3 regions of the Pseudomonas nanhaiensis genome follow, and region 2 is predicted to be linked to each of the others. Evidence: predicted binding sites of a transcription regulator. Region 2 holds the regulator's gene; each other region holds the start of a gene.
What was found. The regulator LexA, encoded in region 2, represses DNA repair genes until DNA is damaged. The targets are predictions, from matches to a motif close to CTGTNTNNNNANACAG.
Positions count from the first base shown of each region.

Region 1: recN (DNA repair protein RecN) is a predicted target of LexA. The motif match lies at 1,816-1,831, and genes of this name have one in related genera.
Region 3: imuA (translesion DNA synthesis-associated protein ImuA) is a predicted target of LexA. The motif match lies at 8,284-8,299, and genes of this name have one in related genera.

Region 1 covers NZ_CP073751.1:3,185,782-3,195,620, reverse strand. Annotated here, with positions in the region: gene fur (ferric iron uptake transcriptional regulator) at 1-18, shown strand, start outside; gene recN (DNA repair protein RecN) at 125-1,792, opposite strand; gene grpE (nucleotide exchange factor GrpE) at 1,981-2,562, shown strand; gene dnaK (molecular chaperone DnaK) at 2,649-4,571, shown strand; gene dnaJ (molecular chaperone DnaJ) at 4,675-5,814, shown strand; gene dapB (4-hydroxy-tetrahydrodipicolinate reductase) at 5,826-6,629, shown strand; gene KEM63_RS14610 (hypothetical protein) at 6,690-7,451, opposite strand; gene carA (glutamine-hydrolyzing carbamoyl-phosphate synthase small subunit) at 7,777-8,913, shown strand; gene carB (carbamoyl-phosphate synthase large subunit) at 8,938-9,839, shown strand, end outside.
Region 2 covers NZ_CP073751.1:2,018,958-2,028,796, forward strand. Annotated here, with positions in the region: gene mfd (transcription-repair coupling factor) at 1-2,147, shown strand, start outside; gene KEM63_RS09115 (CsiV family protein) at 2,147-2,734, shown strand; gene KEM63_RS09120 (S-methyl-5'-thioinosine phosphorylase) at 2,731-3,474, opposite strand; gene KEM63_RS09125 (mechanosensitive ion channel family protein) at 3,471-4,613, opposite strand; gene nagZ (beta-N-acetylhexosaminidase) at 4,610-5,608, opposite strand; gene KEM63_RS09135 (L,D-transpeptidase) at 5,623-6,162, opposite strand; gene KEM63_RS09140 (TetR/AcrR family transcriptional regulator) at 6,220-6,900, opposite strand; gene lexA (transcriptional repressor LexA) at 7,088-7,693, shown strand; gene KEM63_RS09150 (SulA-like leucine-rich domain-containing protein) at 7,703-8,236, shown strand; gene KEM63_RS09155 (hypothetical protein) at 8,275-8,508, opposite strand; gene KEM63_RS09160 (DUF6586 family protein) at 8,571-9,083, opposite strand; gene topA (type I DNA topoisomerase) at 9,095-9,839, opposite strand, start outside.
Region 3 covers NZ_CP073751.1:2,811,573-2,821,411, reverse strand. Annotated here, with positions in the region: gene accA (acetyl-CoA carboxylase carboxyl transferase subunit alpha) at 1-446, shown strand, start outside; gene tilS (tRNA lysidine(34) synthetase TilS) at 449-1,774, shown strand; gene KEM63_RS12820 (CTP synthase) at 1,912-3,543, shown strand; gene kdsA (3-deoxy-8-phosphooctulonate synthase) at 3,553-4,398, shown strand; gene eno (phosphopyruvate hydratase) at 4,456-5,745, shown strand; gene ftsB (cell division protein FtsB) at 5,876-6,148, shown strand; gene ispD (2-C-methyl-D-erythritol 4-phosphate cytidylyltransferase) at 6,145-6,840, shown strand; gene KEM63_RS12795 (zinc-binding dehydrogenase) at 7,039-8,148, shown strand; gene imuA (translesion DNA synthesis-associated protein ImuA) at 8,369-8,983, shown strand; gene KEM63_RS12785 (Y-family DNA polymerase) at 8,988-9,839, shown strand, end outside.

The DNA.
Region 1 (9,839 bases), 1.2 Mb from region 2:
GTCAAACGCAAAAGCTGAGCCCTCGAACACCAGGGCACGTCTCGCCGGCGTGCTGGCTCACTGGTTCACCACACGATTTGAAATAGTGCGCGCCGTATCGCCCATGACGCGGCGCGGGCTGCCATCAGGTTGCGGATATCAGCTTGCGCGCGTGAGCAAGCGACTCCTCCGTCAGGTCTATACCGCCGAGCATCCTGGCTACTTCCTGGACCCGACCGGCTTCATCCAGCTGATCGATCCGGGTGCGCGTCGAAGTCTTGCTTTGCTCCTTGCGCACGAACAGATGCTGGTGCCCCTGCGCTGCAACCTGCGGCAGGTGCGTGACGGTCAACACCTGTCCACGCGCCCCCAGCTGGCGCAATAATCGGCCCACGATCTCTGCAGTCGGCCCGCCTATACCCACGTCCACCTCGTCGAATACCAAGGTCGGTACGCGAGATGTCTGAGCAGTGACCACCTGAATCCCCAGGCTGATACGCGACAGTTCGCCGCCTGAAGCCACCTTGGCAAGCGGCTTGGCTGGCTGCCCGGGGTTGGCGCTGACCAGAAACTCCACCGTCTCCAAGCCGGTGGGCGCGTAGCTTTCAGGTTTGTTCGAGGTGAGCTGCACGCTTACCGCTCCGCCGGGCATGCCCAGCTGTTGAACCTCTCCGGTGACCGCTGCAGCCAGCCGGACTGCGGCTTTCTGGCGCTGTTCCGACAATTGTGCTGCGAGCTCGCGGTAGTGCTTTTGATAGGCTTCCAGTTCTTCTGCGAGCTTTTCTGCGTCTGCACCCTGCTGTTGCAGGTTTTCCAGTTCGTCGATCAGCCGTTGCTGAAGCGCCGGCAGCTCATCAGGATTGATGCGGTGCTTGCGGGCCAGATCGTATATGACGCCGAGACGCTCCTCGATCTGCTGCTGCCGCTCGGGGTCCGCTTCAAAATGGTCCAGGTAGCGGGTGAGTTCTCCGACGGCTTCTTCGACCTGAATCTGCGCGCTGGCCAGCAGGCTGTTGGCCTCATCCAGATTGCGGTTGTGCGTGTTCAGGTTGCCGAGTCGCTGCAGGCTTGCGGTGAGCGCCTGCAGTACGCTACCGCTGTCGTTTTCGCTGCAGAGGTTGATGACCTGCTGGCAGGAGTGGGTTATGTGCTCGGCATTGGCCAGCTGGCGCTGGTCGTCTTCCAGCTGTTCGAGCTCGCCGTCTTGCAGGCTCAGGTTATCCAGTTCTTCAAGCTGGTACGTCAGCAGCTGTACTCTGGAGGTAAATTCCTCTCCTTCCTGGCTGGCCTGGTGCAGCGCCTGCTCAGTCTGGCGGCAGCGTTGCGCCGCGAGCTGCACCTGGCGGGCCAGTTCGCCCGCACCAGCGAACGCGTCGAGCATCCGCCGCTGCGTATCGGGCTTGAGCAGCGATTGATGTTCATGCTGACTATGGATGTCGATCAGCATTTCACCCAGCGCCTTAAGATCCTGTTGCGGGCAGGGGCTGCCATTGATGTAGCCCCGCGAACGACCTTCAGCGGTAACCACGCGACGCAGGATCACCTGGTCATCACTGGACAGGTCGCGCTCCTCCAGCCACTGGCGCGCCTCGGGGATATCGGAAATGTCGAAGGTGGCCAGAAGGTCGGCCTTGTCAGCACCGGGGCGCACTGCGCCGCTGTCTGCGCGATCGCCCAGCGTAAGGGCGAGAGCGTCCAGCATGATGGATTTCCCGGCGCCGGTTTCTCCGGTCACCGCCGTCATGCCGCCGCCCAGCTCGAGTTCGAGGTGGTCGACAATCGCATAATTGTTTACCGCGAGATGCACAAGCATGACAGGCCCTCGATGACGTTGGTCTGGTTATTTATACAGTACTCGGTTCGAGCAGTTCAAGTGCTCCCGATCGGCTCGGTCAGCCCTTGAAGCTGCACGGAACGACCCCATATACAGGAGCACTGCAGCCTTCGGGCTGAACCCGACGTGGTGTTAAAAGCCTTTACTCGATTTGACAGGAGATTTGCATGGCGGACGAACAGAAACAGGAGCTGAACGATCAGGAGCCGGTACTCAACCCGGAACAGAACAATACTCCTGCCGATGACCTGGCCGCTCGCGTGTCCGCGCTGGAAGAACAACTGGCGACCGCGCAGGATCAGGCTCTGCGCGCTGCAGCAGACGTACAGAATGCGCGCCGCCGAGCGGAGCAGGAAATCGAAAAGGCGCACAAGTTCGGCCTGGAGCGCTTCGCCACCGAGCTGTTGCCGCTGCTCGACAGCCTTGAGCGCGGCATGGAGTTGTCCGATGCCAATGACCCGGCGATCAAGCCGATGCGCGAAGGCATGGAGCTGACGCTGAAAATGTTCACCGACACGCTGGCGCGATTCCAGATCGTTGCCGTCGACCCCCATGGCGAGCCCTTCGATCCTGAGTTGCATCAGGCAATGGCTATGGAAGAGCGCGACAACGTCGAGCCGAATACCGTCATTCGCGTGTTCCAGAAGGGTTATACGCTCAGTGGCCGCCTGCTGCGTCCGGCGATGGTCGTGGTCAGCACGCCCGCCAGCGACCGACCGGAATCGCCTTCGATCGACGAGAAGGCTTGAAATCGATCCGGTCGACCCAATCTAGGGTTCATCGACAGTTAACTTGGTCGCCGACGTGCGCGGCCAGCAGATTCGGAGATATATAGATGGGCAAGATTATCGGTATTGACCTGGGGACTACCAACTCCTGCGTCGCTATCATGGAAAACGGCACGGCAAAGGTGATCGAGAACGCTGAAGGCGCTCGCACTACTCCGTCCATCGTCGCTTACACCAAAGACGGCGAGACGCTGGTCGGCCAGTCGGCCAAGCGTCAGTCGGTGACCAATCCGCAGAACACCCTCAACGCGGTCAAGCGTCTGATCGGTCGCCGGTTCGAGGAAGATGTCGTCCAGAAGGACATCAAGCTCGTGCCTTACAAGATCATCAAGGCTGACAACGGTGACGCCTGGGTTGAAGTCAAGGGCGAGAAGATGGCGCCGCCGCAGGTCTCTGCGGAAGTGCTGAAGAAGATGAAGAAAACCGCTGAAGATTACCTTGGCGAGCCAGTCACCGAAGCGGTCATCACTGTCCCGGCGTATTTCAACGACAGCCAGCGTCAGGCGACCAAGGATGCCGGGCGTATCGCTGGTCTCGACGTCAAGCGCATCATCAACGAGCCGACGGCGGCCGCCCTGGCCTATGGCATGGACAAGTCGCGTGGCGACTCGACCATCGTCGTGTATGACCTTGGCGGCGGTACCTTCGACGTGTCGGTGATCGAGATTGCCGAGGTCGATGGAGAGCATCAGTTCGAAGTACTGGCCACCAACGGCGATACCTTCCTCGGCGGGGAAGACTTTGACATGCGCCTGATCGACTATCTGGCGGATGAGTTCAAAAAGGAAAATGGCGTCGACCTGCATAACGATCCGCTAGCATTGCAGCGTCTGAAGGAAGCGGCCGAGAAGGCCAAGATCGAGTTGTCTTCGAGCAACCAGACCGATGTGAACCTGCCGTACATCACCGCAGATGCCTCCGGTCCGAAACACCTGAACGTCAAGGTGACCCGCGCCAAGCTGGAGTCTCTGGTAGAGGAGCTGGTGAAGCGCAGTATTGAGCCGTGCCGTGTAGCGATGAAGGATGCAGGTCTCGACGTATCCGAGATCGATGAGGTCATTCTGGTCGGTGGGCAGACGCGTATGCCGCTGGTGCAGCGCACCGTCGCCGAGTTTTTCGGCAAGGAGCCACGCAAGGACGTTAATCCGGACGAAGCCGTTGCCGTGGGTGCTGCCATTCAGGGCGCGGTGCTGGCCGGTGACGTGAAGGATGTGCTGCTTCTGGATGTGACGCCGCTGTCGCTGGGTATCGAAACCATGGGCGGTGTGATGACCACGCTGATCGAGAAGAACACCACTATCCCGACCAAGAAGTCTCAGGTGTTCTCCACGGCCGACGATAACCAGACTGCAGTGACCATTCACGTGCTGCAGGGCGAGCGCAAGCAGGCCGGGCAGAACAAGTCGCTGGGCCGTTTCGATCTGGCCGACATTCCGCCGGCGCCGCGCGGCGTGCCGCAGATCGAAGTGAGCTTCGATATCGATGCCAACGGTATCCTCAACGTATCGGCCAAGGACAAGGCGACCGGCAAGCAGCAGTCGATCGTGATCAAGGCGTCTTCTGGTCTGTCCGACGATGAAATCGAGAAGATGGTGCGTGATGCCGAAGCGAACGCGGAGGAAGACCGTCGTTTCGAAGAGCTGGTAACCACCCGCAACCAGGGCGACCAGCTGGTGCACGCCACGCGCAAGACGCTCAAGGAAGCGGGCGACAAGGCAACCGACGCAGAGAAGAGCGCGATCGAATCCGCTCTGGCGGACCTCGAGCAGGCGATCAAGGGCGATGACAAGGCTGAGATCGAAGCGAAGATCAACGCACTGTCCGAGGCATCCGGTCCGCTCGTGCAGAAGATGTATGCCGAGCAGGCGCAGGCCGCCCAGGGCGCAGAGGCTGGTGGCGACGCTGGTCAGGACGGCGCTGATGATGTGGTCGACGCCGAGTTCGAAGAGGTCAAGGACAACAAGAAGTAAGTCCTTGGGAGTGGGCGGCGGCAGTTGACTGCAGGCGACGCGGGAGCTAATCCCGCGTCGTCGTTTGTGCCCCGAGCCCCCAAAAGCGAAGGAAATCGAGACGATGGCCAAGCGTGATTATTATGAAGTGCTGGGCGTGGAGCGCGGCGCAAGCGATGCCGAGCTGAAGAAAGCCTACCGGCGCCTGGCGATGAAATTTCATCCGGACCGCAATCCGGACGATAAGGAAGCGGAAGACAAGTTCAAGGAGGCCAACGAGGCCTACGAAGTGCTGACCGACCCGAACAAGCGGGCTGCCTATGATCAGTACGGGCATGCTGGCGTCGATCCGAACATGGGGGCGGGTGGTGCAGGCGGTTTCGGCGGGGCGAATTTCTCGGACATCTTCGGCGATGTATTCGGCGACATCTTCGGCGGCGCCGGGGGTGGGCGCGGGCGTTCGAGTGTCCAGCGCGGCAGCGATCTGCGGTATACGCTCGAGCTCGATCTGGAAGAAGCTGTCCGTGGCACCTCGGTCACCATCCGGGTGCCTACCCTGGTGTCGTGCAAGACCTGCGACGGCAGTGGCGCAAAGAAGGGTACTGCGCCGGTCACCTGCACCACGTGCGGTGGTCATGGTCAGGTGCGCATGCAGCAGGGGTTTTTCTCCGTACAGCAGACCTGTCCTCGATGTCACGGCACGGGCAAGATGATTGCCGACCCGTGCAATGACTGTCATGGTCATGGTCGTGTAGAAGAACAGAAGACGTTGTCGGTGAAAGTGCCGGCGGGCGTTGATACCGGCGACCGCATTCGCCTGGCTGGCGAAGGCGAAGCCGGGGTGAATGGCGGACCCTCCGGTGATCTTTATGTCGTGGTGTCGGTGCGCGAGCACAAGATATTCCAGCGCGATGGCAAGAACCTTTACTGTGAAGTGCCGATCAGTTTCGCCGATGCTGCGCTGGGAGGCGAGCTGGAGGTGCCGACCCTCGATGGCCGGGTTAAGCTGAAGATTCCGGAGGGCGCCCAGACCGGGAAGCTGTTCCGGCTTCGTGGAAAAGGGGTCACGCCGGTGCGCGGTGGCTCCGCCGGGGACTTGCTCTGCCGTGTGGTTGTCGAGACGCCGGTTAACCTGACCAAGCGTCAGCGCGAGCTGCTTGAAGAGTTGCGCGAGACGCTCGAAGTGGAAGGCAGCAACCAGTCGCCCCGGGCCAAGAGCTGGTTCGAAGGGGTGAAGAACTTCTTCGAGGACATGAAATTTTGACCGGGGCAGACATGAGAAGGATCGCCGTAATCGGTGCAGCCGGACGCATGGGCAAGACGCTGATCGAAGCCGTCAGTCAGGCCGAGGGCGCGGTGTTGGCCGCTGCCATCGAGCGCCCGGAAAGCTCCCTGCTGGGGGCTGATGCAGGGGAGCTCGCCGGCGTCGGTCGCCTGGGCATCCCTGTCACCGACAGTGTCGAGGATGCCGTCGAGCAGTTCGACGTGCTCATCGACTTCACTCATCCGACTACCACACTGGTCAATCTGGCCGTCTGCCGCGAGGCCGGGAAGGCTCTGGTCATCGGAACAACCGGATTCACCGAGGCGCAGAAGCAGCTCATTGCCGAGGCGGCTCGAGACATTCCCATCGTGTTTGCGCCGAACTTCAGCATCGGTGTGAATCTGTGCCTCAAGTTGCTCGACATGGCCGCTCGGGTAATGGGCGATGATGCTGATATCGAAGTTATTGAAGCGCATCATCGACACAAGGTCGACGCGCCGTCCGGTACCGCGCTGCGCATGGGCGAAGTGGTCGCCGATGCGCTGGGGCGTGATCTGAATCAGGTTGCGGTCTATGGGCGCGAAGGCCAGACGGGTGCGCGCGATCGTCAGACCATCGGTTTTGCGACGGTTCGCGCTGGAGACGTGGTGGGTGACCACACGGTGCTTTTCGCTACTGAGGGTGAGCGGGTAGAGATCACTCACAAGGCATCCAGCCGGATGACCTTCGCGCGCGGCGCGGTCCGTTCGGCATTGTGGTTGGCAGACCGTGAGCGCGGGCTCTACGACATGCAGGATGTATTGGCGCTGAGATAGAAGCGGGATGTAAAAAAGCCGGCGACGCGCTCTTCGCGTCGCCGGCTTTTTTGTGGGCGATCAGCTGGCGCCGAGAACCTGCTCGCGGGCCAGGTTGTCGAGCGTCTCGGTGTTGCGCAGCAGATAGAAGGCGGCGATGGTCGGAACCCAGTCCGATGCATAGTTCAGCAGTCGTGGCTGGATGAAGCTGTATTGCTTGTCCAGCTGGTTGAAGGTGCCGCCCAGATCGGGGAACAGGCTACGCAGCTGTGCCGAGCGGCTGACGATGCGGTCGTTCATTGCGGCGAAGACGCCATCGCCTGTCTCAACGAAATACACGCCTACCGAGCTGAACATGTTGTTTTGATACAGCAGCAGGATCTGATGGGTTTCAAGGCTCTGCTGGTGAAGCGCCAGGAGCTTTTCCGGGGCCTCGGTCGACAGCTCCAGGTAGAGCTGAGCGGCGATCTTGTCCATCCGTCCGTGGGCCTGCATGATCTGGTTCACTGTCGCAAGGCTGTAATGGGCCTCTTCGCCCGTCATGCCTTCCAGCTGGCGGATCAGCCTGACGAACTCGTCGTAGGCATATTCCAGCTCCATCGGGCTGCCAGCCTGGCGCAGCAGCGTGTTCATGCTGGCCAGCGCGCTGTTGTAAGCTTCCCGATTGCCGGGTTCGCGTACCCGTTCAAAGAGGTTGTTGTCGATCAGCATGTAGGTCGCCGCGACATAGCCTTCGCTGCGAAATTCGTGGAGGTTCTGAAGCCGCTGCAGGTCTGCCTGGGCGAAGGGTGCCGCCATGCACAGCAATGCGAGCACGAGGAAGCGGTTCAAGTGCATTCTCATGGTGATGTCCCTAACTACATTGTTGTTGTTGTTCTGCCACTGCGGAAAGTCGACCGCGCCGCAGCTGCAATCCTTTTCAATGTCGGTTTTATCACAGTTCCTGCACACTTTGAAATACGACCAAGCGCTCAAACTGCGGTCTTCTATCGGATTTCCGCGCGACTCACAGTGGATATTTACGGGTCTAGCCGGTAGACTACCGCGCTAATCTTTCCACCAGCGCATTTGACAATGCCTTGAAGCGGGATGAAGTGTCTCAAGCACCTCATTCCCGCTTTTGTGCAGCCCGCGTTTAGCCAAGCGTGTCAGCCTTTCGGAGGTTTTCTTGTCCAAGCCAGCCATTCTCGCCCTCGCCGACGGTAGCATCTTCCGCGGCGAGGCCATCGGCGCCGACGGTCACACCGTCGGTGAGGTCGTCTTCAATACGGCCATGACCGGTTATCAGGAGATCCTGACCGATCCTTCCTACGCTCGTCAGATCGTAACGCTGACCTATCCGCACATCGGCAACACCGGTACCACCGAAGACGATGCCGAGTCATGGAAGGTCTGGGCAGCCGGTCTGGTCATTCGTGATCTGCCGCTCGTTGCCAGTAACTGGCGCAAGCAGCAGACGCTGTCGGAGTACCTCAAGGCCAATGGCACGGTCGCCATCGCCGGTATTGATACCCGTCGGCTGACGCGCATTCTGCGCGAGAAGGGTGCGCAGAATGGCTGCATTCTTGCGGGTGAAGACGCCACCGAAGAACGCGCCTTGCAATTGGCCCGCGAGTTCCCCGGGCTCAAGGGAATGGATCTGGCGAAGGAGGTCAGCGTCAAGGATCGCTACGAGTGGCGTTCCAGTGTCTGGTGTCTCGAGACCAATCGCCACGATGAGATTGCCGCCGAGAATCTGCCCTACCACGTGGTGACCTTCGACTACGGCATCAAGTACAACATCCTGCGCATGCTCGTCGCGCGCGGCTGCCGGGTGACCGTCCTGCCGGCGCAGTCGACTGCCAGTGAAGCGCTCGAACTCAACCCGGATGGCGTTCTGCTCGCCAACGGTCCTGGCGATCCGGAGCCATGCGACTACGCGATCCGCGCCATTCGCGAGCTGCTGGAAACCGACAAGCCGATCTTCGGCATCTGCCTGGGCCACCAGCTCCTCGCTCTGGCTGCAGGCGCACGTACGGTGAAGATGCCCAGCGGGCACCATGGTGCCAACCATCCGGTACAGGACATGAAAACCGGACAGGTGATGATCACCAGTCAGAACCACGGCTTCGCGGTGGAGGAGGCGACCCTGCCTTCGAACGTGCGGGCAACGCACAAGTCGCTATTCGATGGCACCCTCCAGGGCATCGAGCTGATCGACAAGCCTGCGTTCAGCTTCCAGGGTCATCCTGAAGCCAGCCCGGGTCCGCACGATGTCGCCCCGCTGTTCGATCGTTTCATCGACGCCATGGCCAAGCGCCGCTGAGCCACCAAGGATTCCAAGACGACTATGCCAAAACGTACAGACATTCAAAGCATTCTGATCCTCGGTGCCGGCCCTATCGTCATTGGCCAGGCATGCGAGTTCGACTATTCCGGAGCTCAGGCCTGCAAAGCGCTCAAGGAAGAGGGTTTCCGTGTCATCCTGGTCAATTCGAACCCGGCGACCATCATGACAGACCCGTCGATGGCCGACGCCACCTACATCGAGCCGATCAAGTGGCAGACGGTCGCCAAGATCATCGAGAAGGAACGTCCGGATGCGGTACTGCCGACGATGGGTGGCCAGACCGCGCTGAACTGTGCGCTGGATCTGGAGCGCCATGGTGTGCTCGCCAAGTATGATGTCGAGATGATCGGCGCCAACGCCGACACCATCGACAAGGCCGAAGACCGCTCGCGTTTCGACAAGGCCATGAAGTCGATCGGGCTGGAGTGCCCGCGCTCCGGCATCGCCCATGACATGAGCGAAGCCTATGGCGTGCTCGACCAGGTCGGCTTCCCGTGCATCATTCGTCCATCGTTCACAATGGGCGGCACGGGCGGCGGTATTGCCTACAACCGCGAGGAGTTCGAGGAAATCTGCGCCCGGGGTCTGGATCTTTCTCCGACCAAGGAGCTGCTGATCGACGAATCGCTGATTGGTTGGAAGGAATACGAGATGGAGGTGGTCCGCGATCGCAAGGACAACTGCATCATCGTCTGCGCGATCGAGAATTTCGATCCCATGGGTGTGCATACCGGTGACTCGATCACCGTGGCTCCGGCGCAGACCCTGACCGACAAGGAATACCAGATCATGCGGAACGCCTCGCTGGCGGTCCTGCGTGAGATCGGCGTTGAAACCGGTGGTTCCAACGTCCAGTTCGGCATCAATCCGGTCGACGGCCGCATGGTGGTCATCGAGATGAA
Region 2 (9,839 bases):
CGCTGATTGCCGAAAGCCAGTTGTTCGGCCGCCGAGTCATGCAACGCCGTCGCCGCGGCAAGGCCACGGATCTGGGCGACGCGGTGATTCGTAACCTCACCGAGCTACGCGAAGGTGCGCCAGTGGTGCACATCGATCACGGCGTCGGACGCTATCGCGGCCTGGTCAACCTGACCGTGGAAGATCAGCAGGCAGAATTTCTGAAGCTCGAATATGCAGAGGAAGCCACGCTCTACGTGCCGGTGTCCAACCTGCATCTTATCGCGCGCTACACCGGAGCGGATGACGACAACGCGCCGCTGCATCGGCTCGGCTCGGAGCAATGGCAGAAAGCCAAGCGCAAGGCGGCCGAGCAGGTGCGCGACGTGGCGGCCGAACTATTGGACGTGTATGCCCGGCGCGCGGCGCGCACAGGGTTCAGCTTCGCGCATCCGGAGCGGGATTATCAGGCCTTTTCGGACACCTTCCCTTTCGAGGAGACAGCAGATCAGCAGGCAGCCATCGAGGCGGTGGTCAACGATATGACCGGGAGCCAGCCGATGGACCGTCTGGTCTGCGGCGACGTCGGATTCGGCAAGACCGAAGTGGCAATGCGTGCAGCTTTCCTTGCCGTGCATAGCGGAAAGCAGGTCGCGGTACTGGTGCCGACCACCCTGCTTGCCCAACAGCACTTCAACAGCTTCCGTGATCGCTTCGCCGACTGGCCGGTGAAGGTGGAGGTCATGTCTCGATTCAAGTCCGCCAAGGAGGTGAAGGCCGCTGCGGCCGAGCTGGCCGAGGGCAAGGTCGACATCATGATCGGAACGCACAAGTTGCTGCAGGATGACATCCAGTTCAAGGATCTGGGGCTGGTCATCATCGACGAGGAGCACCGCTTCGGCGTGCGTCAGAAGGAGCGGCTCAAGGCGCTGCGCAGCGAGGTCGACGTGCTCACTCTGACCGCGACGCCGATCCCGCGTACGCTGAACATGTCCATGTCCGGGATGCGCGACCTGTCGATAATCGCAACGCCACCGGCACGTCGGTTGTCGGTCAAGACCTTCGTCATGCAGCAGCAGGCACCCGTGGTCAAGGAAGCGCTGCTGCGCGAACTGCTCCGCGGCGGGCAGGTTTACTACCTGCACAACGAGGTGGAGACCATCGAGAAGTGCGCGGCCGATCTCGCTGAGCTGGTGCCCGAGGCTCGCATCGGCGTCAGCCACGGGCAGATGCCCGAGCGCGCGCTCGAGCAGGTCATGCGCGACTTCTATCACCGCCGGTTCAACGTGCTCGTCACCACCACCATCATCGAAACCGGCATCGACGTGCCCAGCGCCAATACCATCATCATCGAGCGCGCCGACAAGTTCGGCCTGGCCCAGCTGCACCAGCTCCGTGGCCGCGTTGGCCGCAGTCATCATCAGGCCTACGCCTATCTGCTGACCCCCCAGGGCAAGAAGATCACTGGCGATGCGGAAAAACGTCTGGAGGCCATCGCCATGGCTCAGGACCTCGGTGCCGGATTCACGCTCGCCACGCATGATCTGGAGATTCGCGGCGCCGGCGAGTTGCTCGGCGAAGGCCAGAGCGGACAGATTCAGGCAATCGGCTTTACGCTGTACATGGATATGCTCGAACGGGCGGTGAAAGCCATTCGCAAGGGTCAGCAGCCGTCGCTGGATCAACCGCTCGGCGGCGGTCCGGACATCAATCTGCGTCTGCCCGCGCTGATTCCGGATGACTATCTGCCCGACGTCCATGCCCGATTGATACTCTACAAGCGCATCGCCAACGCGGCCGATGAAGAGGCGTTGAAGGATCTGCAGGTCGAGATGATCGACCGCTTCGGGCTGTTGCCGCAACCGGTCAAGACGTTGTTCCGCGTCACGTCACTCAAGCTGCGCTGCGAACCGCTCGGCATCGCCAAGATCGATGTCGGACCGGAACATGGCCGGCTGGAGTTCGCCGCAGATACCCAGGTTGATCCGCTTACGCTGGTCCGGCTGATCCAGGAGCAGCCTAACCGTTACCGTCTTGAAGGTGCGACACTGTTCCGCTTCAATGCGCCCATGGGGGCCGCAGACCTGCGACTGAATACCGTCGAAGCACTCATCGACCGGCTCGAGACGGGCGCTTCGCAGACCACTCACGTTCAAGGAAAAAAATGATGAGACCCGCTTTTTTGCGTTCACTGGGCGGCTTCACCCTGCTCTGCCTGAGCCTGCTGCCTAGTGTCGTCCAGGCGCAGTCCACGGAGAATGTCATCGTCGAAGTGGCGCTCTTCAGTCAGCCGTCGGCACGCCTGCTGCCTGCCGAATCTGCCGACCTGGACTGGGCAGACAGTGCAATCGTGCTGAGTGAGACGGCTAATAGCCAGGTGCGCTCAATCGATGTCACTCGGCGCCAACTGGGTGATGAAATGGATCGATTGGCTCGCCAGGGTTATCGCCTGCACCTGCACACAGCCTGGACGCAACCGCTCGGACTGGGTAATCCGATTGCCGTGAGCGACGATGATGCCACCTCCTCCCCGGACGCCGGGGTGGACCCCTTGCCGCGCGTGCAAGGGCTGGTTTCAGTCAAGCAGAACCAGGGCCTGGAAGCGGACGTGTCATTCTGGCTGAATCAGGGAACAGCCGACGGCAGGCTGGTCACCGAGAAGCTGCGCCAGACCCGCAGGTTGCGTCTCGATGAAACGCATTACCTTGATCATCCCAGCCTGGGCGTCCTGATACGTGTGTGGCGTGCGGACTAGACTTCGGCAACGAACGTTCTGAGCACCGACCGGATCTGTTCCATTCCGCTGCTCAGCACGGCTTCGATGTCTGCCATGGTGATCGCGCCTTCGGCTTTCCCTGCAGCCGGATTGACTACCAGCGCCAGACAGACGTAGGGCAAACCCAGCTCCCGGGCGAGCGCTGCTTCGGGCATCGCAGTCATGCCGACGATGTCGCAGCCGTCTGCCTCCATGCGTCTGATCTCGGCCGTTGTTTCGAGACGCGGCCCCTGCGTGACGCCATAGGTGCCGTGGGCGCTATGGTCTATGGACAATCGTTCGAGTACGCCGACCAGCGTCTGGCGAAGCGATTCGTCATAGGGCTGCCCGAAGTCGATATGCGTAACGAAATCGAGATCGGTTTCGAAGAAGGTCGAATCACGCCCCCAGGTGTAATCCACGATCTGGTCCGGCACGCACAAATGACCGGTACCCATAGCCGGATGAATGCCGCCTACCGCATTGACCGATAGAACGACGTCAGCGCCGGCCTCCTTCAATGCCCACAGATTCGCCCGATAATTCACCTTGTGGGGCGGAATTCGGTGCGGATCGCCGTGCCGGGCCAGAAACAGCACCTCTCGTCCGGAGAGTAGCCCCTTGCGCACTGTCGAGGAGGGCTCGCCGAACGGGTTGTTCAGGCACACTTCATCGGTCAAGCGGAGGTCGTCCAGCCGGCTCAGGCCCGTACCGCCAATGATCGCTACGCGTCTGTTCATGCCAGCTCCCCCCGCTGGGCGGGGCTCCCGCCAAACCCGTCCCTCGCGCTATCGACGCGTACCGGGTCCGGTACATGCAGCGTCGAGGTCGGGAACGCTATCTCGGCACCCTGCTCGTCAACGATCGCCAGGATCTTCAGCAATACGTCCTCCTTGATCCGGTGGTACTCCGCCCAGACGGTGGTCACGGTGAAGCAGTAGACGAAGAAATCCACGGATGACGGCGCGCAGCGGTCGAAATAGACCATCTGCGTCTGGTCCTGTGCGATATCGGCATGTTCGGCGACCATCGCTCGCACGGCTTCGAGTATCGGTTGCATGCGCTGTATGTCGTCATAGCGGATGCCAATGTGCTCATAGATGCGCCTGTGCGTCATCCGCGAGGGGTTCTGCACGACGATGTTGTTGAAGATGGAGTTCGGCACGTAGAGCGGCCGCTTGTCGAACGTACGTATGCGGGTCAATCGCCAGCCGATGTGCTCGACTGTCCCTTCTATGTCCTTGTCGGGTGAGCGCACCCACTCGCCTACGGCAAAGGGACGATCGAGGTAGATCATCAACCCGCCGAAGAAATTCGCCAACAGATCCTTTGCCGCGAAGCCGACCGCAATGCCCCCAATACCGCCGAACGCCAGCACGCCCGATACGCTGTAGCCCAATGCCTGCAGTACCACCAGACCCGCCGTAAGGATGACCGAGATTCGCAGCAACTTGCCTATCGCGCTGACCGTCGTTTCATCGAGCGGCTTGGTACGATAGTTCGGATCTACCAGGCGTTCTTCGACCTGCAGCATAAGACGAAGAAGGAACCAGGCGAGCAGCACGATCAACAGGATCTGCTGCATCGAATCCAGAACGCCAGCGACATCCTCGTCCATCTGCGCGGCGGTAATCTGCCCCGCCCATAGCAGACCCATCGTCCAGATCAACACCCAGAGCGGGCGTCTTGCCGCCAGCACCAGCGCATCGTCCCAGATTGAGCGGCTGCTAAGGGCGCGCCGCTCGACACGGTCCAGTATCAGCTTCCCCACATATGCCAGCACAAGGGAAGCGAAGATAATGGCAAACACCTGGTACATCCAGGCGTCCCCCACGAGCTGCAGGGCGTCGGTGGGTAGTGCTTCGATCAAGTCGTTCATGCCAGGCTTTCGATCAGTCCGTTGTGCTTGAGCAAGGTCATGGCGCGCGACCACTGGGGATCGTGCTTGTAGTCAATTCCAGGACTACGACGGGCCAGCATCCTGGGCAGGCGCGCTCCAGGCTGTATGCCGATCCGCTGGGCATGCGCGAGCGCTTGCTCGGCCGCACCACGATCATTGCAAACCAGCAACATGTCACAGCCGGAGCGCACTGCAGCGTCAACCCGCTCGGACATGCCGCCTACCGCATGCGCGCCCGCCATGGTGAGATCATCGCTGAAGATGACCCCGTCAAAGCCGAGCTCCTCGCGAAGAATCCGTTGCAGCCAGGCAATCGAGAATCCAGCGGGGAGGCTATCGATTGCGGGGTAGATCACATGCGCCGGCATGATCCCGTCAAGCACGCTGGCAAGTGCGGCGAAAGGCTTCAGATCGCTGGCGCGAATCGCTTCTTCCGAGCGATCATCCACCGGGAGCGCTACGTGCGAATCCGCCTCGGCCCAGCCGTGCCCGGGAAAATGCTTGCCGGTTGCGGCCATGCCCGCCCTGTGCAGGCCGGCGATATACGCCCTGCCCAGCCGAATGAGCTCGTCGGCATCCCCGCTCAGCGAGCGATTGCCGATCACCTCGCTGCGACCGTAATCCAGATCGAGCACGGGTGCGAAGCTGATATCGATACCACAAGCCAGCATTTCCGTCGCCATCAGCCAGGCGGCTGCTTCGGCCACCTCCTCGGCGTTGTCTGGCGCCTCGGAGCAGATACGACCCAAGGCCGGCAACCGGACGACATCGCGACGCAACCGCTGCACCCGGCCACCCTCCTGATCGATGGCAATGAGCATGTCCGGCCGCTCGGAGCGAATCGCTCGCACCAGCTCGCGCACTTGTGCAGGAGACTCGGTATTGCGTGCAAACAGAATCATACCGCCTACCTGCGGTTGGCGAAGCAGATGGCGGTCTTCCGGCGTTAGCCAGGTACCAGCCACGTCAAGCATCAGGGATCCCTGAATCAAGGTTGTGTCTCCGAGGTAAATTCGATCAGACGGTCCACCGGATCGGTCGGCGTCTCGTCTATATAAACCGGGCAGCCCGCAGGGGTCTGCTCGAACAGCGCGAGCATGTCGTCGTTGCGCAGCCGGATGCAGCCGTGAGATAGCGGCTGCCCCATGGGTTGGTCGTCACCGGTTCCATGCAGATAGATGAAGCGACGCTGGGAATCCACGGCGCCGCCGCGGTTGAAACCGACCTGCTCGCCACAGAGCCAGAGGATGCGTGTGAGAATCCAGTCGCGACGCGGATGCAGCCGTACCAGATCCTCGCTCCAGACCTCACCGGTGGGACGACGCCCGATGAACACCGAACGCACCGGCAGACCTTCGCCAATCCGGGCACGGACCCGGTGAAGCCCGCGAGGCGTGCAGCCACTCCCCTCGTGCTCACCGACGCCGTTGACAGCGGTGGACACGTCCACAACGCAAGCTGCCTCGCCATTGGCGAAGCCCGTCAGGCGTTGGTGGGGGATCGAAATGTGGATCCAGTCGAGTCGCATGCACGTCTCCGGTGAAAGTGCACACGATAACGGATCAGGCCTCCGCAGTTAAGTGCGTCAGGCGGTTTCTGCCACGCCCGTTTCAGCGGCCGCGATCGTATGCAGACCACCTTCGGCGCGCATGCCCGCCGCCAGAAACGGCACCATCAGGCGCAGCACTTCATCGACCCCGTTGTGCGTGCCGAATTCTGACTCGGCGATGGCCCGTAGCGCCTTCATGCTGGACATCGTGAACGCCGCGCTGCCGAGCATGAAATGAACGCGCCAGAAAAGCTCGCTGGGAGGAATCGCCGGCGCTGCCTTCAACAGCAGGTTCATGTAACGCTGGAAAACCCGGCCATACACTTCGCCGAGATACTTGCGAAGATGCCCCTGGCTCTGGCTGAAAGCCAGACCCAGCAACCGCATGAAGATCGACAGGTCATTGCCACTGCGAGGTTTGACCTGCAGCGCCTGACGAACGAGCATCTCGAGCAGTTCCTCGATATCGGGCTCGGTCGATCCGGCCGCCTGCTGGCGGTCAAGCTCTGCCTCCAGACTGTTGACGAAGGGGTTGAGGAAGCGCACGAAGACCGCCTGAATGAGCGCTTTCTTCGAGCCGAAGTGATAGTTGACCGCAGCCAGATTCACCCCCGCCTTGCTGGTGATGAGTCGCAGGGACGTTTCAGCGAAGCCTTTCTCGGCAAACAGTTGTTCGGCAGCGTCGAGAATGCGCTCGACAGTATCTGACTGGGCCATAAAAAGCCTTCCTGAGCAAAACGGATGTTTGAAACATACGTTTCAAACGACTTCCCGTCAACCTGCCCTCGTTTGCAGTTGCTCTCCAGTGTCGACGACGAACGCAGCGAAGCCGTCACAAGCACTTGCCGAGTGGTCTGAACTGTATATAATCACAGCTACTGTATAAACAGACAGGTACGCTTCCATGCAGAAACTGACGGCGCGGCAACAACAGATCCTGGCCTTCATCAAGGAGTACATGGACAGCAACGGCTATCCGCCTACGCGAGTGGATATTGCCAAGGAACTCGGCTTCAAGTCACCCAATGCCGCCGAAGATCACCTTCGGGCGCTGGCGCGCAAGGGTGCGATAGAGATGATACCCGGCGCCTCGCGCGGTATTCGTCTGCCCGAGACCGAAGCGGCCAACGACGACCAGCTTCCGATCATCGGACAGGTCGCTGCGGGCGCGCCGATCCTTGCGCTGGAAAACATCGAAGACCATTGCCGGCTCAATCCGGAATTCTTCAGACCCAAGGCGGACTACCTGCTTCGGGTCAAGGGAATGAGCATGAAGGATATCGGCATCCTCGATGGCGACCTGCTCGCGGTACATCGCACCAGCGAGGCGCGAAACGGACAGATCATCGTGGCGCGCATCGGCGACGAAGTGACGGTCAAGCGCTTTCACAAACAGGGCCGAAAGGTTTCGCTGATTGCCGAGAACCCGGACTTCGCCCCCATTGAAATCGACCTGTCGGAACAGGAACTCATCATCGAAGGTTTGAGCGTCGGCGTCATTCGCCGCTAGGAGCACAACATGCAGTATGCTCGTAATTCGCAGACACTGGATCAGTTGAGCCTGTTTCAGAACGCCTGGATGGCTTCACGGGCGCGCATGGCGCCATCGGTAATCTCCGCTGAAAGAACGTCAGCGCCGGCGCGTCGGGTAAGCAGGGAATGTACCGCTGTCGCATTACATGAAAGCGGCTACAGCGAGATGGCACTGAATGGTCCGCCACGTCAGTGCCTGCAGTGGTTGGCACCCGTACTGCGTGAACTGAGTCATTCCTCGGCCACGGGCTGGCTTACGCTGATCGACCCACCTTCCGAAGTGAGCCTCCATTGGCTCCGGTCTGCAGGCCTCGATTCCGGACGCATTCTGATCATTCGCAGCCGTCAGGGCATGGATGCCCTGTCTCTATGCTGCAAGGTACTCAGTGGAGGGAAAAGTCACACCGTGGTGAGCTGGCTGGCCAGCGACGCTCGTGCGTCCGCAATGTTGACCCGGGCCGCAGCTGCTGGCAACTGCAGCAGCCTCAATGTTCGGTTGGATTCCAGCTGCGCTGCCTGACCAGGCCCAGGCAGCCCGAAGGGCTGCCTGGGATGCATTCAATGTAGTACGCGATCTTCCGGGACGAAGTCGTCGTCTTCCACGACCTGTCCGGCCAGTTGCATACCGGCGCTGATCATCGCCTTGGCCACATCAATGTGATGGCCGTTCAGAAAGTCCTTGGCATCTGCCGAGAACTCGATGACGACCAACGGCTCCCCGTCGTCATCGGAACGTCGCAGGACGACCTTGCCATTGGCGAGCTCAACGATCTCGAGAAAGGGTGAAGGCATATCGGTTCCTCTGTGTAGCAAGGCAGCAGTTTACCACAGAGTCCCCGCCTACCGGAGCGCAGCTACCACTCGACCATGCCTTCCCGATAGCGGTTCACGCGTTCCGCGAGGGCCGCCAGCGCCTCTTCCGCGTCACTCAAAGACCACTCTCTGGCATTCGTCAGCGCGTTGCTGGCGAGGATCAGATTGTCTGCTTCAGGCTTGCTGTCCTGCGGTACCGGCGGAGCCTGTAGCTGCTGCCAGCCGCTGAGCAGCCGACTCAGCCAATTGTCCTGGGCCGTGGCCAGTTCGCTCAGCTCCGCCAGCTCAGGGCCCGGAAAGCGAACGGCAGCGTCACCCTGCAACACCGCTTCGACACTGCGTGCGTCCATCAGTGGCCACCGGTAGCGATCGGCGACTTCATGAATCACCCCCAGCACGCCGCGATACAGATGAAGCAATGCGTGTTCGCGATGATAAGCACTCTGGGTAACGCTATCCAGCGCGCCGGACTGGCTGACTTCACGCCAGGAAGCCACTGCCTTCCTGGCGAAGTACAGCGCCTGATTGGTACGGGTATAGACTTCGTTTGCCATGCAGACCTCGCCTACTTCTTGCTTTTGCTCCGAGCGTCGTCGACGTTCCAGCGCTTGCCGTCGTGAAAGGCACGCCAACCAGTCGGCTTGCCTTCGAGCTCGCTCTGGACATATTGCTCCTTAGTCTTGCGACTGTAACGCACAACCGTCGGATTCTTGTCCGGGTCCTGCGTCGGGGCATCCAGCAGAAAGTGGTACTTCGGGTCGATCTCGTCGCGATGGGGCAATAGTTCACGCACCAGCGGAGCACGCGTTTCCCGGTTTTTCGGGAACTGGCTCGCCGCAAGGAACAGGCCGGACGCGCCGTCGCGGAGGACGTACACATCGTCGACCTTGTCGCAACGCAGCTCCGGCATCTTCACCGGATCCATCTTCGGCGGCGCAGCCTCCCCGTTCTTCAACAGCTTGCGGGTGTTCTTGCATTCGCCGTTGGTGCAGCCAAAGTACTTGCCAAAGCGGCCGGTCTTAAGCTGCATTTCGCTGCCGCACTTGTCGCACTCGATCACCGGGCCGTCGTAGCCCTTGATCTTGAACTGGCCCTGTTCAATTTCGAAGCCTGCGCAGTCAGGGTTGTTGCCGCAGACATGCAGCTTGCGATGCTCATCGACAAGGTAGCTGTCCATCGCAGTGCCGCACAGCTTGCAGCGGTGTTTGGCGCGCAGAACGCGAGACTCACCCTCTTCGTCGTCCGCAGCCACCTCGTTGCCTGGCACCAGGTTGATGGTCTCCTTGCAGCGCTCTTTCGGCGGTAGCGCA
Region 3 (9,839 bases), 790 kb from region 2:
CGGAAGAGCGCGGACAGAGCGAGGCGATCGCCTGGAACCTGCAGATCATGTCGCGGCTGAAGACGCCCATCATCTCCACGGTCATTGGTGAAGGCGGGTCCGGCGGCGCGCTGGCTATCGGCGTATGCGACCGTCTGATGATGCTTGAATATTCCACCTACTCGGTGATCTCGCCCGAAGGCTGTGCGTCCATCCTGTGGAAGAAATCCGAGAAGGCTGCTGATGCGGCCGAAGCCATGGGTATCACCGCTGGCCGGCTCAAGGAGCTGGGCCTGGTCGACCAGCTCATCTCCGAGCCCCTGGGCGGCGCTCATCGTGACCCGAAGGAAACGGCGGCACGCATCAAGGCCCAATTGCTCGAGCAACTGAGCTCGCTCGACGAACATGACGCCGATTCGCTGCTCGACTCGCGCTACGAGCGCCTGATGGCCTTCGGTATCAAGTAATCATGTTCGACCCGCAGGCGCTGCTCGACAGGCTGGCGCCCTGCATGGACGCCCCAGCCTGGCGGCTGGGGTTGTCCGGTGGCATGGACTCCATGGTCCTGCTCCACGCGCTCTCCATTCTGCGTGACTCGGTCGAGTTGCCACCTCTCTCAGCTATTCATGTTCATCATGGCCTGCACCCTGACGCCGATCGATGGGCGACGCAGTGCGCCGAGGCGTGTGATCGTGCTGGCGTTGCGCTGCGCACCGAACGCGTGACCGTTGCTCCGGGCGCGAGTATCGAGAATGCCGCCCGCGAGGCGCGCTACCAGGCGTTCGAATCGGTTATCGGGACAGGCGAGGTATTGCTGCTTGCGCATCACCGGGACGATCAGGTCGAAACGATTGTCTTCCGACTGTTGCGAGGCACAGGGCTACGCGGGTTGACCGGTATGCCGGCAGGGCGGGCGCTGGGGGGCGGCCGGCTGTACAGGCCATTGCTGGCGTGGTCACGCGCCGATCTGCTGCGATGGGCGCATCACCATGCACTGACGTGGGTTGATGATCCCGCCAACGGCGATCCGCGGTTTGCACGCACCGCGTTGCGCCACGAGGTTCTGCCGGGCATGCGTCAGCGATGGCCGATGGTCGACGGGAGTCTCATCCGTCTGGCGGAACATGCCGAGCAGGCGCTCGAACTGCTCGACGAGCGTGCGGAGGAAGATCTCCAGCGCGTGGCGGCGCGTCACAGCGATCAGTGGCTGGCAGGCTGGCCGGCGTTGTGCGTCGCAGAGCTGCTGCGACTGAGCGGCCCGCGGCGTGTCAACCTGCTGCGCTTCTGGCTCGACCGACATCACTGCAGGCTGCCCGACCAGCGCCGGCTCCGTGAGCTCATCGAGCAACTCGGTGCGCGGACTGACGCTCAGCCGCAAGTACTGCTCGACGGATACCGTCTTGTACGCGAATCAGGCTCCCTGTGGCTGCTGCCCGAGGTTCTGCCCCTCCCGATGGCACAGGTGATCGAACCGGCTGCGAGCGTGGATCTGGCCGGCAACGGACGGTTGGTCTTCACCGCCGCTGCCGGTGGGCTGGGGCGTGGGGTGGGGCGCTGGGAGGTTCGCTATCGCGAAGGTGGCGAATCCATCAAGCCTGCGCACAGACCTCACCAGAGCCTCAAGCGCCTGCTGCAGGAGGCCGCCATTCCCGCCTGGCTGCGTGCGCGCGTGCCGTTGCTATACTGCGATGGCCGTCTGGTGTCGGTCGGTGGGCGCTGGCAGGACGAGGCGGCATGCATCGGTGCGGATGACACCGGCTGGCAGGTGCGGTGGGAGCCTGGGGTGTCGGGTTAGAGACGGTTTCAGCCGGGCTTTGCGATTGAGCAAACCGGGGTCCTCTGGTATTCTGGCTTCCCATCTTGACGAGACTTTGGTCTCCCTTCGATTCCTCTGCGGCCGGCGGTCGCCTAACAGTCAATCTACGGGTTTTTATGACGCGCTACATCTTCGTCACGGGTGGTGTTGTATCTTCATTGGGCAAGGGTATCGCCTCGGCATCGCTGGCAGCGATCCTTGAAGCGCGCGGCCTGAAAGTCACCATGCTCAAGCTGGATCCGTACATCAACGTCGATCCGGGCACCATGAGCCCGTTCCAGCATGGTGAGGTGTTCGTCACCCACGATGGCGCCGAAACCGATCTCGATCTTGGCCACTACGAGCGCTTCGTCAAGGCGACGATGAGCCGGGCCAACAACTTCACCGCCGGTCGTGTCTACGAGCACGTGCTGCGCAAGGAGCGCCGCGGTGACTACCTGGGCGCGACCATCCAGGTCATTCCGCACATCACCGACGAGATCAAGAGCCGCATCATCAAGGGTGCAGGCGACGCTGATGTGGCGCTGGTGGAAATCGGCGGCACCGTAGGCGATATCGAGTCGCAGCCGTTCCTCGAGGCGATCCGCCAGTTGCGTGTGGAAGTCGGCGCGCGCCGCGCGATGCTCATGCACCTGACGCTGGTGCCGTACATTGCCACCGCCGGCGAGACCAAGACCAAGCCGACGCAGCACTCGGTCAAGGAACTGCGTTCCATCGGTCTGCAGCCTGACGTGCTGATCTGCCGTTCCGATCATCCGATCGACCTGTCCTCGCGCCGCAAGATCGCGCTCTTCACCAACGTGGAAGAGCGCGCGGTCATCGGCCTGGAAGACGTCGACACCATCTACCGCATTCCCTCGGTCCTGCACGCGCAGGGTCTGGACGACTTCGTCGTCGAGCGTTTCGGTCTGGAGTGTTCGCAGGCGGATCTGTCCGAATGGGACCGCGTGGTCGACGCCAAGCTGTACCCGGAGAAGGAAGTGACCATCGCCATGGTCGGCAAGTACATGGAGTTGCTGGACGCCTACAAGTCGCTGATCGAGGCGCTCAGCCATGCCGGTATCCAGAGCCGCACGAAGGTCAATGTGCGCTATATCGATTCCGAAGATATCGAGCAGAAAGGCCTCGAGCTGCTGGAAGGCGTCGACGCCATTCTGGTGCCGGGCGGCTTCGGTCTGCGCGGTGTCGAGGGCAAGATCGCCACGGTGCGCTATGCCCGCGAGAACAAGATTCCATACCTTGGCATTTGTCTGGGTATGCAGGTTGCAGTCATCGAATACGCGCGCGATGTACTCGGCTGGGCGGACGCCAACTCGACCGAATTCGACAAGACCAGCACGCATCCGGTGGTGGGCCTGATTACCGAATGGCAGACCGCTTCGGGTCAAATGGAGCAGCGTTCGGAAGACTCGGATCTCGGCGGGACCATGCGGCTCGGTGCGCAGGAATGTGCCTTGACCGCCGGTTCACGCGCGCATGACTGCTACGGTCAGGATGTTATCGTCGAGCGTCATCGCCACCGCTATGAGGTCAACAACAACCTGTTGCCCGATCTCGAAGCGGGTGGACTGAAAATTACCGGTCGTTCGGTAGACGGTGCGCTGGTCGAGATGGTCGAAGTGGCCGACCACCCGTGGTTTGTCGCGTGCCAGTTTCACCCGGAGTTCACTTCCACGCCGCGTTATGGGCATCCGCTGTTCAGCGGCTTCGTGAATGCCGCCATTGCCCAGCGTGCCGTCAAGGCCTGAGGACCAGCAATGACCCAGAAGACCATCACCGTTGGCGACATCCAGATCGCCAACGACAAGCCGTTCGTGCTGTTCGGAGGCATGAACGTGCTGGAGAGCCGCGATCTTGCGATGCAGATCTGCGAGACCTATGTCGAGATTACGAGCAAGCTGGGCATTCCTTACGTGTTCAAGGCCAGCTTCGACAAGGCCAATCGCTCTTCCATCAGTTCGTTCCGTGGACCGGGCATGGAAGCAGGCCTGCGCATCTTCGAAGAGATCAAGCAGACCTTCAACGTACCGGTGATCACCGATGTGCACGAACCGCATCAGGCTGCTCCGGTGGCCGAGGTTTGCGACATCATTCAGCTGCCTGCCTTTCTCTCGCGCCAGACTGATCTGGTGGTGGCCATGGCCAAAACCGGTGCCGCGATCAATATCAAGAAGGCCCAGTTTCTCGCTCCCCAGGAAATGAAGCACATCCTCACCAAGTGCGTTGATGCCGGAAACGACCGACTGATCCTTTGTGAGCGGGGTTCGAGCTTCGGCTACAACAACCTGGTGGTCGACATGCTCGGCTTCGGCATCATGAAGCAGATGGGCTATCCGGTGTTCTTCGATGTGACCCACGCTTTGCAGATGCCCGGCGGGCGCAGTGACTCGGCCGGCGGCCGTCGCGCTCAGGTCACTGATCTGGCCAAGGCAGGCATGAGTCAGGGGCTGGCAGGCCTGTTCCTTGAAGCGCATCCCGATCCGGACAACGCCAAATGCGATGGCCCCTGTGCGCTGCCTCTGAACAAGCTCGAACCGTTCCTCTCGCAGCTCAAGCAACTGGATGATCTGGTCAAGGGATTCCCGACGCTCGAAACCGCGTGAACTTGTCGCGTCGGACCTGATCTACTTTCGGACGATTCATATGGAGATAGCATAATCATGGCAAAGATCATCGACATCAAGGGACGTGAGGTCCTCGATTCGCGCGGCAACCCGACCGTCGAAGCGGATGTGATTCTGGATGGCAATATTATCGGCAGCGCCTGCGCCCCGTCCGGCGCCTCGACTGGCTCGCGTGAAGCGCTTGAGCTGCGCGATGGCGACAAGAGTCGCTATATGGGCAAGGGTGTACTCAAGGCCGTGGCCAACATCAACGGTCCGATCCGTGAGCTGCTGATGGGCAAGGATGTGACCGATCAGGTCGCACTCGACCGCGCCATGATCGAACTCGACGGTACCGAGAACAAGGCCAAGCTCGGCGCCAATGCCATTCTCGCCGTGTCGCTGGCTGCCGCCAAGGCCGCCGCCCAGTCCAAGGGCATCCCGCTGTATGCACACATTGCCGATCTGAATGGCACGCCCGGCCAGTACAGCATGCCGGTGCCGATGATGAACATCATCAACGGTGGCGAACACGCTGACAACAATGTGGATATCCAGGAGTTCATGGTCCAGCCGGTTGGCGCCAAGACCTTTGCCGATGCGCTGCGCATGGGTGCTGAAATCTTCCATCACCTCAAGGCGGTCCTCAAGGCCCGTGGTCTGAGCACCTCGGTTGGCGATGAAGGTGGCTTCGCGCCGAACCTCTCGTCCAACGAGGATGCGCTGGGCGCCATCGCCGAAGCCGTGGCCAACGCTGGCTACACGCTGGGCGGCGACGTCACCCTGGCGCTGGACTGCGCATCCAGCGAGTTCTACAAGGACGGCAAGTACGACCTGGCCGGTGAGGGCAAGGTGTTCGACGCGGCCGGCTTCGCGGATTACCTGGCTGGTTTGACGCAGCGCTACCCGATCATCTCCATCGAAGACGGCATGGATGAGTCTGACTGGAACGGCTGGAAAGTGCTCACCGACAAGATCGGTGAGAAGGTTCAGCTGGTTGGTGACGATCTGTTCGTCACCAACACCAAGATCCTCAAGGAAGGGATCGACAAGAGCATCGGGAACTCGATTCTGATCAAGTTCAACCAGATCGGCTCGCTGACCGAGACCCTCGAAGCCATCCAGATGGCCAAGAAGGCTGGCTACACTGCCGTGATCTCGCACCGTTCCGGTGAGACCGAAGACAGCACCATCGCCGATCTGGCGGTAGGTACCGCCGCCGGTCAGATCAAGACTGGTTCGCTGTGCCGTTCCGACCGCGTTTCCAAGTACAACCAGCTGCTGCGCATCGAAGAGCAACTGGCCGGGCAAGCCCCGTACAAGGGGCGAGCCGAGTTCCGCGGCTAAGCCACAGTTGCGTTCCGGTTCAACAAGGCGCGCCGCCAGTCGGCGCGCTTTTTCGTTGGGACGTGGCAATTGGCTTGCGCGCCGATTAGTATCTGCTCACTGAATCGCTGCCCGCTGGAGGCTGGACGTTGTGAAATGGCTCTGGATTGCCGCCCTGGTTTTGCTGGCTGGCCTGCAATACCGCCTATGGGTAGGCGAGGGCAGCTTCGCCCATGTCGCTCAGCTCAAGCAGCAGATCGCTGAACAGCAGCAGGAAAACGAGCAGCTGCTCGAGCGTAATCAGGTGCTCACTGCAGAAGTGCTGGAGCTCAAGCAGGGCCTGGAAACCATCGAAGAACGTGCCCGCCGCGAACTCGGCATGGTGCGCGAAGGCGAAACCCTGTTCCAGCTCAGCAACGAATGACGGCGTCGCCTTCATTCTGGGTCGTGATCCCCGCCGCCGGTGTCGGCGCGCGGATGAACGCCGATCGGCCCAAGCAGTATCTCCCCCTGGGTGGTCGCACCCTGATCGAACACACCCTCGACTGTTTTCTTGATCACCCAGGCCTGCGCGGCCTGGTCGTCAGCCTGTCGGCAACGGACGGTTACTGGCCGACCCTGGCTTGCGCGGCGGACACGCGCATCCAGCGTGCTGCCGGCGGTGCCGAGCGAGCCGACTCGGTGCTCGCCGGCCTTGAGCGGCTGTCGACGCTGGGCGCCGCACCTGAAGATTGGGTACTGGTGCACGACGCGGCGCGACCCAACCTGGCTCGTGCCGATCTGTCGCGGCTACTGGCGTCCCTGGTAGACGACCCGGTTGGCGGTCTCCTGGCGGTTCCGGTCCGCGATACGCTGAAAAAGGCCGGGCCGGATGGCCGGGTAACGGCCACCCCGGACCGCAGTCTGTTCTGGCAGGCCTACACGCCGCAGATGTTCCGCCTTGGGATGCTACACGACGCGCTGAAACGGGGGCTTGCCGCTGGTATCGCGATTACCGACGAAGCGTCGGCCATCGAATGGGCGGGTCATGCCCCAAGATTGATTGAGGGGCGAGCCGACAACATCAAAGTGACGCGGCCAGAAGATCTCGACTGGCTGGCCAGTCTGCTGCGCTGAGCTAGCCGTCGCTACCTGCGCTTCGTCATACCGCCATTCACTGCCTGGTTCGTGCAAAAAAGCCGATCGCGCCAGTAGAGAGACAATTTGAAGTACCATACCGCGGCGCGACCTGAGTTATCATCGTCTTCATCAGGCGATCGCTGAGACGCTGGTTTCAACCGATCGGCTAGCGAGCTAACAAAAGAGGAGAAAAGCATGAGCCGTCAGGCAAAAGCCGTGGTTTGCCGTGAATGGGGTCAGCCCGTTCAGGTAGAGACCATCACCGTCGATGGGCCCAAGCGGGGTGAAGTCACCATCAAGGTCGCTGCATGTGGTGTGTGCCACAGCGATCATTCGGCAACGACCGGCAAGATTCAGTACCCACCGCCGCTGGTTCTGGGCCATGAAGCCGCCGGTGTGGTGGTGGAAGTCGGCGAGGGCGTGACCGAGTTGAAGGAAGGCGACTACGTCGTCAGTACCTTCATCACCATGTGCGGCAAATGCCGTAACTGTGTTCGCGGCCGCCCGGTCCTCTGTGAAAATGCTCGCAAGTCTCTGGTTACTCTGCCCGATGGCACGGTTCGCACCCACGGCAAGGATGGCGAAGACCTCAACGTGTTCGGTGCCTGCGGCGTAATGGCAGAATACGCGACCATGCACGTGGACAACTGTGTGAAGATCGAGGAAGGCGTGCCCATGTCCAGCGCAGCGCTGGTTGGCTGCGCAGTGATTACCGGCGTCGGTTCGGTGTTCAACACTGCACAGCTTGAGCCCGGTTCGCGAGCCGTGGTGTTCGGCATCGGCGGTGTGGGTCTGAACGTGATCCAGGGTTGCGTCACTGCCGGGGCCGAAATGGTCATTGCCGTGGACACCAACGAGTCGAAACTGGAAATGGCCAAGGAGTTCGGCGCCACCCACACCATTAACATCAAGGATGTGGAAGACGTCAGCAAGGCGATCAAGAAGCTCAGCGGTGGTGGTGTCGACTACGCGTTCGAATGTGTGGGTAACGGCAAGGTCGTCGAGCAGGCCTACAAGGCACTGGGCCGCGCCGGCACGGTCGTTGTCGTCGGCGTGGCAGACATGCAGGACAAGACCTCCTTCAATACCTTTTCGCTGCCGGCTGACGAGCGCACCATCAAGGGTAGCTGGCTGGGTTCGGCACGGCCGCAGTACGATTTCCCAAAGATTCTCAATCTGTACAAGGCCAATCGTCTCAAGCTTGACGAGCTGGTGACCAAGACCTACAGCATCGACGACGCTCCCCAGGCGTTCCAGGACATGCTGGACGGCAAGAACGCCCGGGGCGTGATCGTTTTCGAATAACCCGGGTTTACGCTGCTGTATCGACGGGTACCGGACCGCTGTCCGGTACCCGTTTTTTATTGGCGCTCCGCAGTCCTGCTTCTTTAGCCTTCCTCTCATCTGTCACCGATTGACCCGCGCCTGCCGAATGATATGCTGTATGTATATACAGTATAAAGGCGGTATGTATGCTTCTTTTCATTGATATCCCGTTTCCTGCGCACCCCGGCGTTCATTGATCATGGGCTCGGTTGTCGCACTCGAAACGCTTTTGGATGAACGGCGCGTCTGGCGTGGTCAGGCGCTGGCCGAACCTGCCGGCGTACAGCCGACCGGTCATGCCGTGCTCGATCAGGCGCTCCCGGCGGGAGGCTGGCCCGAGGCAGCGCTGAGCGAGATTCTGCTGCCCGCTGAAGGTGTCGGTGAGCTTCAACTGCTGTGGCCTACGCTGGCGCGGCTGACGCAGGCCCGAGAGCGCATCGTTCTGGTAGCACCGCCGCATATCCCATTCCCCTGGGCCTGGCAGGTGGCCGGAATCGATCTGCGCTGGATGAACATCATTCGCTGCAGTGCTCGGGAGGCCCTCTGGGCCACCGAACAGTGTCTGCGCTCGGGCAGTTGCGGAGCGGTGGTGTGCTGGCCGGAAAGAGCCGATGACCGTTCATTGCGCCGATTGCAGGTAGCCGCCGAAACCGGTCAGACGCTGGCTTTTGCCTACCGTCCGGTTGGCGAAGCGGTGAATGCTTCTCCGGCAGCCCTGCGTCTGGTCTTCGATGGGCCAGGACAGGTACGGGTGCTCAAGTGCCGGGGTGGCCTGGCGCCGGCTCGCTCCATTTCGCTTGTAGCGGGGCGGTAATGCCATGCGCTGGGCCTGTATTCTCCTGCCTCAATTGGCGATGGACGCCGCGCTGCGTGGCCGCGAGGATCCCGATGCCCCGCTGGCGCTGATTACCGGCCCGGCACAGCGCCGGGTGCTGCAGGCAGTCAACGCAGCTGCCCGTGAACTGGGTCTGCGACCGGGGCAGACGCTCACCGCGGCGCATGCGCTGACGCGCAGCTTCAGCACCGCCGAATACGACGTGGCGCAGATCGACCATTGGCACCGCTTTCTCGCCGCCTGGGCTTACCGGTTCAGTTCGCATGTAAGCCTGGATTATCCCCGTGCGCTGCTACTCGAGGTCGAGTCCAGTTTCAGCCTGTTTGGCCCCTGGCCGCGCTTCGAAGCGCGGTTGCGTGAAGAATTGACCAGCCTGGGGTTCCGTCACCGCATTGTTGTGGCGCCCAATCCGGCCGCTGCACGTTTTCTGACCAACGTACATGACGGGCTCGCCGTAGCGGATCGACAGACGCTCGGGGCGATCCTGGGCAGCATGCCGGTCTCGCGCTGCGGATTCGATCGCGACACGGCAACAGCTTTTGAGCGCATGGGGCTGCGACGCTTCAGGCAATTGCTGGACTTGCCGCGGGACAGCCTGGCTCGACGCTTTCCCCGAGAAGTCCTTCAGCATATCGATACCCTGCTGGGTGATCGCGCCCTGGTGCTCGGCTGTTATGCGCCCCCGGATGAATTCGACCAGCGCATCGAGCTCAATTTCGATGTGGAGTCCCATCAGGCATTGCTGTTTCCCTTGCGCCGCTTGACTGGTGATCTGGCGGCCTTTCTGGCTGGTCGGGACAGCGGCGTACAACGCTTCATCCTGTCACTGGAGCAC